One region of the Bradyrhizobium sp. USDA 4461 genome, then DNA from elsewhere that is predicted to be linked to it. Evidence: predicted binding sites of a transcription regulator. Region 1 holds the regulator's gene; each other region holds the start of a gene.
The links. Region 1 encodes LexA, which represses DNA repair genes until DNA is damaged. Its sites were predicted from a motif close to TGTTCNNNNTGTGTTCNG; they were not measured.

Region 1 (2,201 bases):
GACGAGCTGGGTCACCAGCACATGGCTGCCGTCGGGGAATTCGACCGCATCATGATGGCGATCCGGCACGTCGGGCTCGACTTCGTTGAACACGCCGACGCGGAAATTCAGCGTCTTGGTCCAGATCCAGCGGCTGTCGTAGCGAACGTTCTCGGCGAAAGCGAGCTCGGTGCCCGGCAGCATGCAGACCGCGACAGTCGGATCGTTCTCCGACGCAAAGCCGCGGGTCGACGTGCCGCGGAAGGTCGTGGTGATCAGCGTCTCTCCGACAATGGCGGGGCGCGATGCCACGGCGTGCAGACTATAGTCACACATCGGATGGCTCCTCAAATGGAGGTAGCGACCCGTGCCTCTCCTTGAGGCATAGGGCCTCTACCAGAGTGGACGATAGCGAACGAGTGTCAGCTCGTTTCTGGGCGATTGTACGACTCGCCCGAGACCGCCTCAATCACAAACACGCGACACTGCGTGAGAGGTATCGGAGCGCATCGAGCAGGCCGCATGCCGCGCTATCTTCCAAGGAACGATCCGATCTGTCGCTCGTTCCTCGCCGCCGCAAGTATTTGCCTCGCCGCCGCAACTATTTGCAATTCAGTACTTGCGATAGAGCCCGATCAGCTTGCCCTGGATGCGGACCCGGTTCGGCGGCAGGATGCGCACTTCATAGGCGGTGTTGGCCGGCTCCAGCGCGATCGAAGCGCCGCGGCGGCGGAAGCGCTTCAGGGTCGCTTCCTCCTCGTCGATCAGCGCCACCACGATGTCGCCGGTGTTGGCGACGTCGTTGCGCTGGATCAGCGCCATGTCGCCGTCGAGAATGCCGGCATCGACCATCGAGTCGCCGCGCACCTCCAGCGCATAATGCTCGCCGGAGCCGAGCATGTCGGGCGGCACGCTGATGGTGTGGCTGCGGGTCTGCAGCGCCTCGATCGGCGTACCGGCAGCGATCCGGCCCATGACCGGGACCGCGACCGGTCGATTGCCGTCATCCTCGGCGATCGGCGGTGTAGAGGTGCGCTTGCCGAGGGTGCCTTCGATGACGCTCGGGGTGAAGCCGCGTCGGCCGTTGCCGCCGCCGGCCGACAGCTCGGGCAGCTTGATGACTTCGATGGCGCGGGCGCGGTTGGGCAGGCGGCGGATGAAGCCGCGCTCCTCCAGCGCAGTGATCAGGCGGTGGATACCGGACTTCGAGCGCAGGTCGAGCGCATCCTTCATCTCGTCGAAGGAGGGCGGGACGCCGGCCTCTTTCAGACGTTCATTGATGAAACGCAGAAGTTCGTACTGTTTGCGCGTGAGCATCTCGAGTATTCCCCCGGTTGATAGCGTCGTTCGATTCCGAGACTCTTCGGTGGGATCTGCAGACCGGGCCTGACCAAGGGAGCATGGTGCTTGCTGCAAGCGCTCCTGGGCGGCCTCCCGATTGTAGACACCAGTACTCGAAACAAATCATGAACGGACACTATATGTTCGATATGTGTTCCGCAACCACTTAATTTCCGGTGAACACGCCCGGCGGCGCACAATCGCCGCGGTGAGAAAACCCTATTCGGGCAGCATCAGGATCTCGCATTCGCTGCCGGCGACGGCGGCCGGCGCAAACGGCGGACGCACGAGAAGTGCCCGTGCCGCAGCGAGATTCCCGAGCAGCGAAGAATCCTGCTGCATCACGGGCGTTGCGATCAGCGTGCCGTCGTCGCGCGTCTCGAGACGCGCGCGCAGATAGTCCTCGCGCTGGTCGTTGGCAGCGAGGTCGCGGCCGAGCAAAGCGGTCGCGCGGCGATGATGAATCGCTTTTCGGCCGCTCAGCGCCCGAATCAACGGCACCAGAAACAGGAAGGCGCAGACATAGGACGACACCGGATTGCCGGGCAGGCCGATCACCCGCATCGCCCCGAGCCGGCCATGCATCATCGGCTTGCCGGGCCGCATCGCGATCCGCCAGAACGCCATCGCGACGCCCTCGGCCTCCAGCGACCGCTTGACCAGGTCGTGGTCACCGACCGAGGCGCCGCCGGTCGTGATCAGGATGTCGGCTCCGGTGTCGCGGGCCCGGCGGATGCCGGCCGTGGTGGCCTCAACCGTATCGGCGGCAATCCCGAGATCGATGGTCTCGGCGCCTTCGGCACGCGCCAGCGCCCGCAGCGCATAGCCGTTGGAATAGACGATCTGGCCGGGTCCGGGCTGCGAGCCCGGCATCACCAGCT
Region 2 (2,201 bases), 860 kb from region 1:
TACAGCTCACTCGAAAGCACACCCGGCTTGGTCTCGCCGAGACCTGCGCGGTTCAGATCGAGCCCGGATGGAAGATCAGACGCTTCATCGATCCAACTCACTGAACACTGGCACCAAAACCAAACAGGCGCCGAAGACGTCGGCAACTCAACGTCCTCAGCGCCCGCTTGCAGCGAAATCTTGGAGCTTTAAAGCTTACTCCTCCGTCGGCTCCTCGCCGTCGGCGTCGCGCTCCGGTGTGCCGGCGAGGATCTGCTCGGAGATCAGGCCGGAATTCTGCCGGATCGCGGCTTCGATCTTGGTGGTGATATCGGGGTTGGCGCGCAGGAACGCCTTCGAATTCTCGCGTCCCTGGCCGAGCCGCTGGCTGTCATAGGAGAACCAGGCACCCGATTTCTCGACGAGGCCGGCCTTGACGCCGAGGTCGAGGATCTCGCCCATCTTGGAGACGCCCTCGCCGTACATGATGTCGAACTCGACCTGCTTGAAGGGCGGCGCCAGCTTGTTCTTCACCACCTTGACGCGGGTGGTGTTGCCGACCACCTCGTCACGCTCCTTGATCGCGCCGATGCGGCGGATGTCGAGGCGGACCGAGGCATAGAACTTCAGCGCGTTGCCGCCGGTGGTGGTTTCGGGCGAACCGTACATCACGCCGATCTTCATGCGGATCTGGTTGATGAAGATCACCATCGTGTTCGACTTGTTGATCGAGGCGGTGAGCTTGCGCAGCGCCTGGCTCATCAGGCGGGCCTGCAGGCCGGGCAGCGCGTCGCCCATCTCACCCTCGAGCTCGGCCTTCGGCACCAGCGCCGCGACTGAATCGACCACCAGCACGTCGACCGCACCGGAGCGCACCAGCGTGTCGCAGATTTCCAGCGCCTGCTCGCCGGTGTCCGGCTGCGAGATCAGGAGCTCGTCGATGTTGACGCCGAGCTTGCGCGCATAGACCGGATCGAGCGCATGTTCGGCGTCAATGAAGGCGCAGATGCCGCCCTTCTTCTGGCCTTCCGCCACCGTGTGCAGCGCCAGCGTGGTTTTCCCTGAGGATTCCGGCCCGTAGATCTCGACGATGCGCCCCTTCGGCAGGCCGCCGACGCCAAGCGCGATATCGAGCCCGAGCGACCCCGAGGACACCGTCTCGACATCCATCGAGCGGTCGTTCTTGCCGAGCTTCATCACCGAGCCCTTGCCGAACTGACGCTCGATCTGGGAGAGCGCGGCTGAGAGGGCCTTGGACTTGTCCATGGAGGATCCTTCGACGATACGCAGTGCGGTGGCGGACATTTGGGATGTGCTCCTTATGGCGGGGATTCGCTAGCGGGACAAACGGGCGATGAGGTCGAATGGAATGCGTTGTTGATAGGAAACCTCGTACCACGTTTGTTCTATGTTCGCAATATGTTCTTTCGGACGCGTAAACGCCGGATGCCGTCAAGGCACTGTCTCCGGGGTTGATTTCCGAAGTGTCCTGGCGCGGATTAAGCGAACGGAAACCGAGGCTTGGTTGATGTTCTCGGTAGGACTACTGAGGCGATAGAGTAAATGTTCTGGCCCCATCATTTTCCATGGGACGCCATCTGTTCTGGCCGTGAAAGCGATCGCGAGATCGCGCCTCCGCACGCGGCGGCTCCCTCTGACAGACATTGTCCGGCCTCTTTCGGCCCAGCGCCTTTCGTGGCCATCGCCCCCGTGTCACAACCTGCGCACCGGCCGTAGCTAGTCGTCGGACTCCTGCCCCGCCGCGATCCGTAGTTCTCCGGGCAAGAACAAAGTTCCGGATGGCATGCCACCCAAGCACGTCCGAAAAATAGTTGCACCATCAAGATGTTATACACGCGCCGACCATGGTCTGGCACAATCTGCATACTACCTTGGTACCCCTCCTGACGCCCAAAAAAACTACGTAGCCTTCGCGGAAGACTCAGCTTGCGCCAGTGTTCGTAACGTTGGCCTGCCCGGCAATGCAGCCGGGGCGCTGCGCAGCGGCGACACCGTCCAGCCGACGGATCGGTCCGCCCGCAGGGTCTGCGACGCCGCCCGGACGGGCATTTTATCTCATATTAACGTTTGACGATTGTTAGAGATTAATACAACCTATGGTTTTAAGTATCGATGATTGCCTTTGATTCGCGGGATTGTTCCAGATGATCCACAGGGGCATCGAATTCACCATCACCCAGCTGATAGCCGGGGTCTGGACA
Region 3 (2,201 bases), 310 kb from region 1:
CGTCTCGAACCACTCGCCGGCGCGCTTCACCGAGAGCTCGGAGATCTCGCCGATATGCTTGCCGCCGATCTTGACGCACAGCGCCTCCGGCTTCAGCCGGTAGCCGTGGCAGCCTTCGCAGGGCACGTCGGAGAAATACTTGCCGAGCTCCTCGCGCGCCCATTCGCTCTCGGTCTCGCGGTAGCGGCGGTCGATGTTGGTGACGACGCCCTCGAACGGCTTCTTGGTGTCGTAGGAGCGGACGCCGTCCTCATAGGAGAACTTGATCTCGTCGTCGCCGGAGCCGTGCAGCAGCGCGTTCTGGACCTTCTTGGTCAGGTCCTTCCACTTGGTGTCGAGCGTGAACTTGTAGTGCTTGCCGAGTGCGGTCAGGGTCTGGATGTAATAGGGCGACGACGATTTCGCCCACGGCGCGATCGCGCCCTTGCGCAGGGTCAGCTCCTTGTCGGGGATGACCAGGTCCTCGTCGATGTGCTGCTCGACGCCGAGGCCGCCGCAGGCCGGACACGCGCCGTAGGGGTTGTTGAACGAGAACAGGCGCGGCTCGATCTCGGGGATCGTGAAGCCGGAGACCGGGCAGGCGAATTTTTCCGAGAACAGGATGCGCTCGGGGCCGCTCTTGTCGTGGATTTTCGCGGTCTTCTTCTTGTCTTCTTTCTTCTCGTCCTGCGCGGCCGCCGCGGGCGCGTCGGCATATTCGATCACCGCAAGACCCTCGGCGAGCTTCAGTGCGGTCTCAAAACTTTCCGCGAGGCGTTGGGCGAGGTCGGGGCGCACCACGATGCGGTCGACCACGACGTCGATGTCGTGCGGGAATTTCTTGTCGAGGCTAGGGGCTTCCGACAGCTCGTAGAAGGTGCCGTCGATCTTGACACGCTGAAAGCCCTTCTTGAGATATTCGGCGAGCTCCTTCTTGTACTCGCCCTTGCGGCCGCGCACGACCGGCGCCAGCAGATAGAGGCGGGTGCCCTCGGGGAGCGCCAGCACGCGGTCGACCATTTGCGAGACGATCTGGCTCTCGATCGGCAGGCCGGTGGCGGGCGAATAGGGCACGCCGACGCGCGCCCACAACAGGCGCATGTAGTCGTAGATCTCGGTGACGGTGCCGACGGTGGAGCGCGGGTTCTTCGAGGTGGTCTTCTGCTCGATCGAGATCGCCGGCGACAGGCCGTCGATCTGGTCGACATCCGGCTTCTGCATCATCTCCAGGAATTGCCGCGCATAGGCCGACAGCGATTCGACGTAGCGGCGCTGGCCCTCGGCGTAGATGGTGTCGAATGCGAGCGAGGATTTGCCGGAGCCGGACAGGCCGGTGAACACCACCAGCTTGTCGCGCGGAATCTCGACGTCGATGTTCTTCAGATTGTGTTCGCGTGCGCCGCGGATCGTGATGGCGCGCGATGAGGAGCCCGCGTTCTGTTGGCGCTTCGCCTTGAGCACTTCATCCATAGCGACAATTCCGGGCGCATGATCGGGCGCCTTTTGGGCGCGCGTCGCCGGTGATGCCGGGAGCTTGCGCCGATGAGTGTGAAGACTGGAACGTAGGAAGAACGGCCGGCAATTTCCAGTGCTGAATAGCGGCCATCAACGGATAGTTTGCCGGATGGCAGCAGCCGGCAGCAGGATGGGTTCCGAAATGCAAAAAGGCCGGCGCGAGGCCGGCCTTTCGGTGCGATCCGATGCTGGATCCGCCTGGTCCGTTGCCTAAAGCGCGATGAGATTGGATCGAATCGTCATCGCGCCTTAGGTCTTTGTTTGACATGATCTTTCCGGAAAACCGCTTCGCACTTTTCCGGATCATGCTTTAGTACTTGGCGACGATCGGGCCGCCGAAGTGATAGTTCACGCCGAACTGCACGCTGTGCAGGTTGAGGTCGCCGGAGGCAACGCCGAAGTAGGTCTCGCTGCCGAGGCTGCGATACAGGTACTCGCCCTTGATCGACCACTGCGGGGCGATGAACGCCTCGATGCCGGCGCCGACGGTCCAGCCGGAGTGGAAGTTGCTCTGCGAGACGGTGGCGCCGAGCGCGGTGACGCTGATCTCGTTGTCGACCCAGGCATAGCCGCCGGTGCCGTAGAACAGCACCTTGTCGACCGCGAAGCCGAAGCGGCCGCGCACGGTGCCGAGCGCGTCGATCTTGCTCTTCGCGGTGACGCCGAGCGCGCTGACCGACGCATCGACGTCAGCCCAGGCGCCGTCG
Region 4 (2,201 bases), 6.2 Mb from region 1:
CGATGCGCGAGCTCGTAGATGATGCGGGCTTCCTGCAGCGTGAACGGGGAATGCAGCAGCTTGGGCTCGATGATGCCGAGCTTGCGGGTATAGAACCGGCTGAAGCCGCGCACCGCGGCGACCTGGCTCGCAAGGGAGCCGTCCTGGGAATTTGATTTCATCAAACAGATTATTTGACGCAATCAAATAAATCGCAAGAGCCGTCCGCGAGGCGCTACGCCACCATGATCCGGCTGCGCAGCATGGTGCGGGAGGAACGGCCGAGCCGGCGCAGCAGCCGCGCCTCGGAGCGGCGGGCATCGGGCCGGTAGCCGCCGATCCGTTCATAATGCTCGCGCGCGATCAGGAGGCCCTGTTCGGCCGAGGGCCCGGTGATCATGCGGGCGACGAATTTGAGGCCGTCGCGCAGGCCGGGGTCGGTGTAGGGCGCGCGGGCGTAGCGGAAGATGCCGGCGCGGTCCTTGCCGCTGGCCGCCACCATCTGGATGAACTGGGTGGTCTCCTCGATCCAGCCGGCATCGAGCACCGCGCCCGGATGCAGGAACATCAGCCAGGGCGAGCGGGCCTGCTTCGCACCGGCGGCCAGCGCCGCGGCGCGCGTGCCCTCGAACCGCAGGAAGCCGCAGCCGGCCACGTCGGCGACGCGCTCCATCACGTCGCTATTGGTGCGGTCGACCAGCAGCACCTCGCGGACGACGCCGGCGGCCGCGCCCGGCACCAGCGCCGCCAATGTGGCGACCGCGGTGCGCTCGATGCCGTCGGTTGGAATGATCACGCTCAGCATGATTTGAGGCTTCGGTGGCTCAAACGGTTCAAGAAACTCCGGCCGTGTTATCACCTTGTCATATTCAAAGCAGCCTGTTCGCTTGCAGAATTTTGCAGCAAGGTTCTGTGGAATTTCTCGATTCATGTTCTTGATTTGTTCTCACGCTGTGCTAGCTTCACAGCATGAGCCGAGCATCCTCTCATGCCCTCAAGCACCCGCCGGTAACGGCGCCCTCCGATAACCCGGCGGGTGCACCTTCACCTGTCCCTGCGCCTTTTCCCGAGCTTGCGGTCGCAATCGAGCGCGAGCGGCGGCGCGGCCGCGGCGCGCAGTCCAACGCCAGCGGACGTTACGAGGCCGAGGCGAGGGTTGCGTTCGACGACGGCTGGCAGAGCCTCGACGACCTGCCACCATTTACCACCAGCGTGGCGCTCGACAGCTCGCGCAAGGTGATCACCCGCAACGACTCGCCCGATATCGGCTTCGACCGCTCGATCAATCCCTATCGTGGCTGCGAGCACGGCTGCGTCTACTGCTTCGCGCGGCCGACCCACGCCTATCTCGGCCTGTCGCCGGGGCTCGACTTCGAGTCGAAGCTGTTTGCCAAGCCGGACGCGCCCGCGCTGCTCGAGAAGGAGCTGGCGGCGCCCGACTATGAGGCGCGGATGATCGCGATCGGCACCAACACCGATCCCTATCAGCCGATCGAGCGCGAGCGGAAAATCATGCGCGGCATCCTCGAGGTGCTGGAGCGCGCCGGGCATCCGGTCGGCATCGTCACCAAGTCGGCGCTGGTGACCCGCGACATCGATATCCTGGCGCGGATGGCCAAGCGCAATCTCGCCAAGGTGGCGCTGTCGGTGACGACGCTCGACCCGAAGCTTGCCCGCACCATGGAGCCGCGTGCCTCGACCCCGCCGAAGCGGCTCGAGGCGATCAAGCGGCTGACGGAGGCCGGCATCCCGACCACGGTGATGGTCGCGCCCGTGATCCCGGCGCTGAACGACTCCGAGATCGAGCGCATCCTCGACGCCGCCGTCCATGCCGGCGCCAAGGAAGCAAGCTACGTGCTGCTGCGGCTGCCGCTCGAGGTCCGCGATCTCTTCCGCGAATGGCTGATGGCCAACTATCCCGACCGCTACCGCCACGTTTTCACGCTGATCCGCGACATGCGCGGCGGCCGCGACTACGACTCGCAATGGGGCACGCGGATGAAGGGCACTGGCCCGATGGCCTGGATGATCGGCCGCCGCTTCGAGATCGCCTGCGAAAAGCTCGGCCTCAACAAGCGGCGCACCAAGCTGACAACCGATCACTTCGCCAAGCCGAAGCGCAACGGGCAGCAGCTCAGTTTGTTCTAGGCGGGCCGCCGTAGCCCGGATGCAGCGCAGCGAAATCCGGGTTCTTATATCGGTGGCGAGTTTTCCCGGATTGC

Region 2: the regulator LexA is predicted to act here: its motif matches at 1,389-1,406, upstream of recA (recombinase RecA).
Region 3: the regulator LexA is predicted to act here: its motif matches at 1,536-1,553, upstream of uvrA (excinuclease ABC subunit UvrA).
Region 4: the regulator LexA is predicted to act here: its motif matches at 910-927, upstream of ACVINW_RS01285 (PA0069 family radical SAM protein).

What each region holds. Positions count from the first base shown of each region.
Region 1 covers NZ_JBSRXM010000001.1:6,410,186-6,412,386, forward strand. The annotation lists gene ACVINW_RS30130 (hypothetical protein) at 1-315, opposite strand, end outside; gene lexA (transcriptional repressor LexA) at 592-1,296, opposite strand; gene ACVINW_RS30140 (molybdopterin molybdotransferase MoeA) at 1,540-2,201, opposite strand, start outside.
Region 2 covers NZ_JBSRXM010000001.1:5,546,867-5,549,067, reverse strand. The annotation lists gene recA (recombinase RecA) at 196-1,284, opposite strand; gene ACVINW_RS25735 (hypothetical protein) at 2,145-2,201, shown strand, end outside.
Region 3 covers NZ_JBSRXM010000001.1:6,719,932-6,722,132, reverse strand. The annotation lists gene uvrA (excinuclease ABC subunit UvrA) at 1-1,449, opposite strand, end outside; gene ACVINW_RS31670 (outer membrane protein) at 1,805-2,201, opposite strand, start outside.
Region 4 covers NZ_JBSRXM010000001.1:258,138-260,338, reverse strand. The annotation lists gene ACVINW_RS01295 (bifunctional helix-turn-helix transcriptional regulator/GNAT family N-acetyltransferase) at 1-161, opposite strand, end outside; gene ACVINW_RS01290 (glycosyl transferase) at 215-784, opposite strand; gene ACVINW_RS01285 (PA0069 family radical SAM protein) at 949-2,127, shown strand.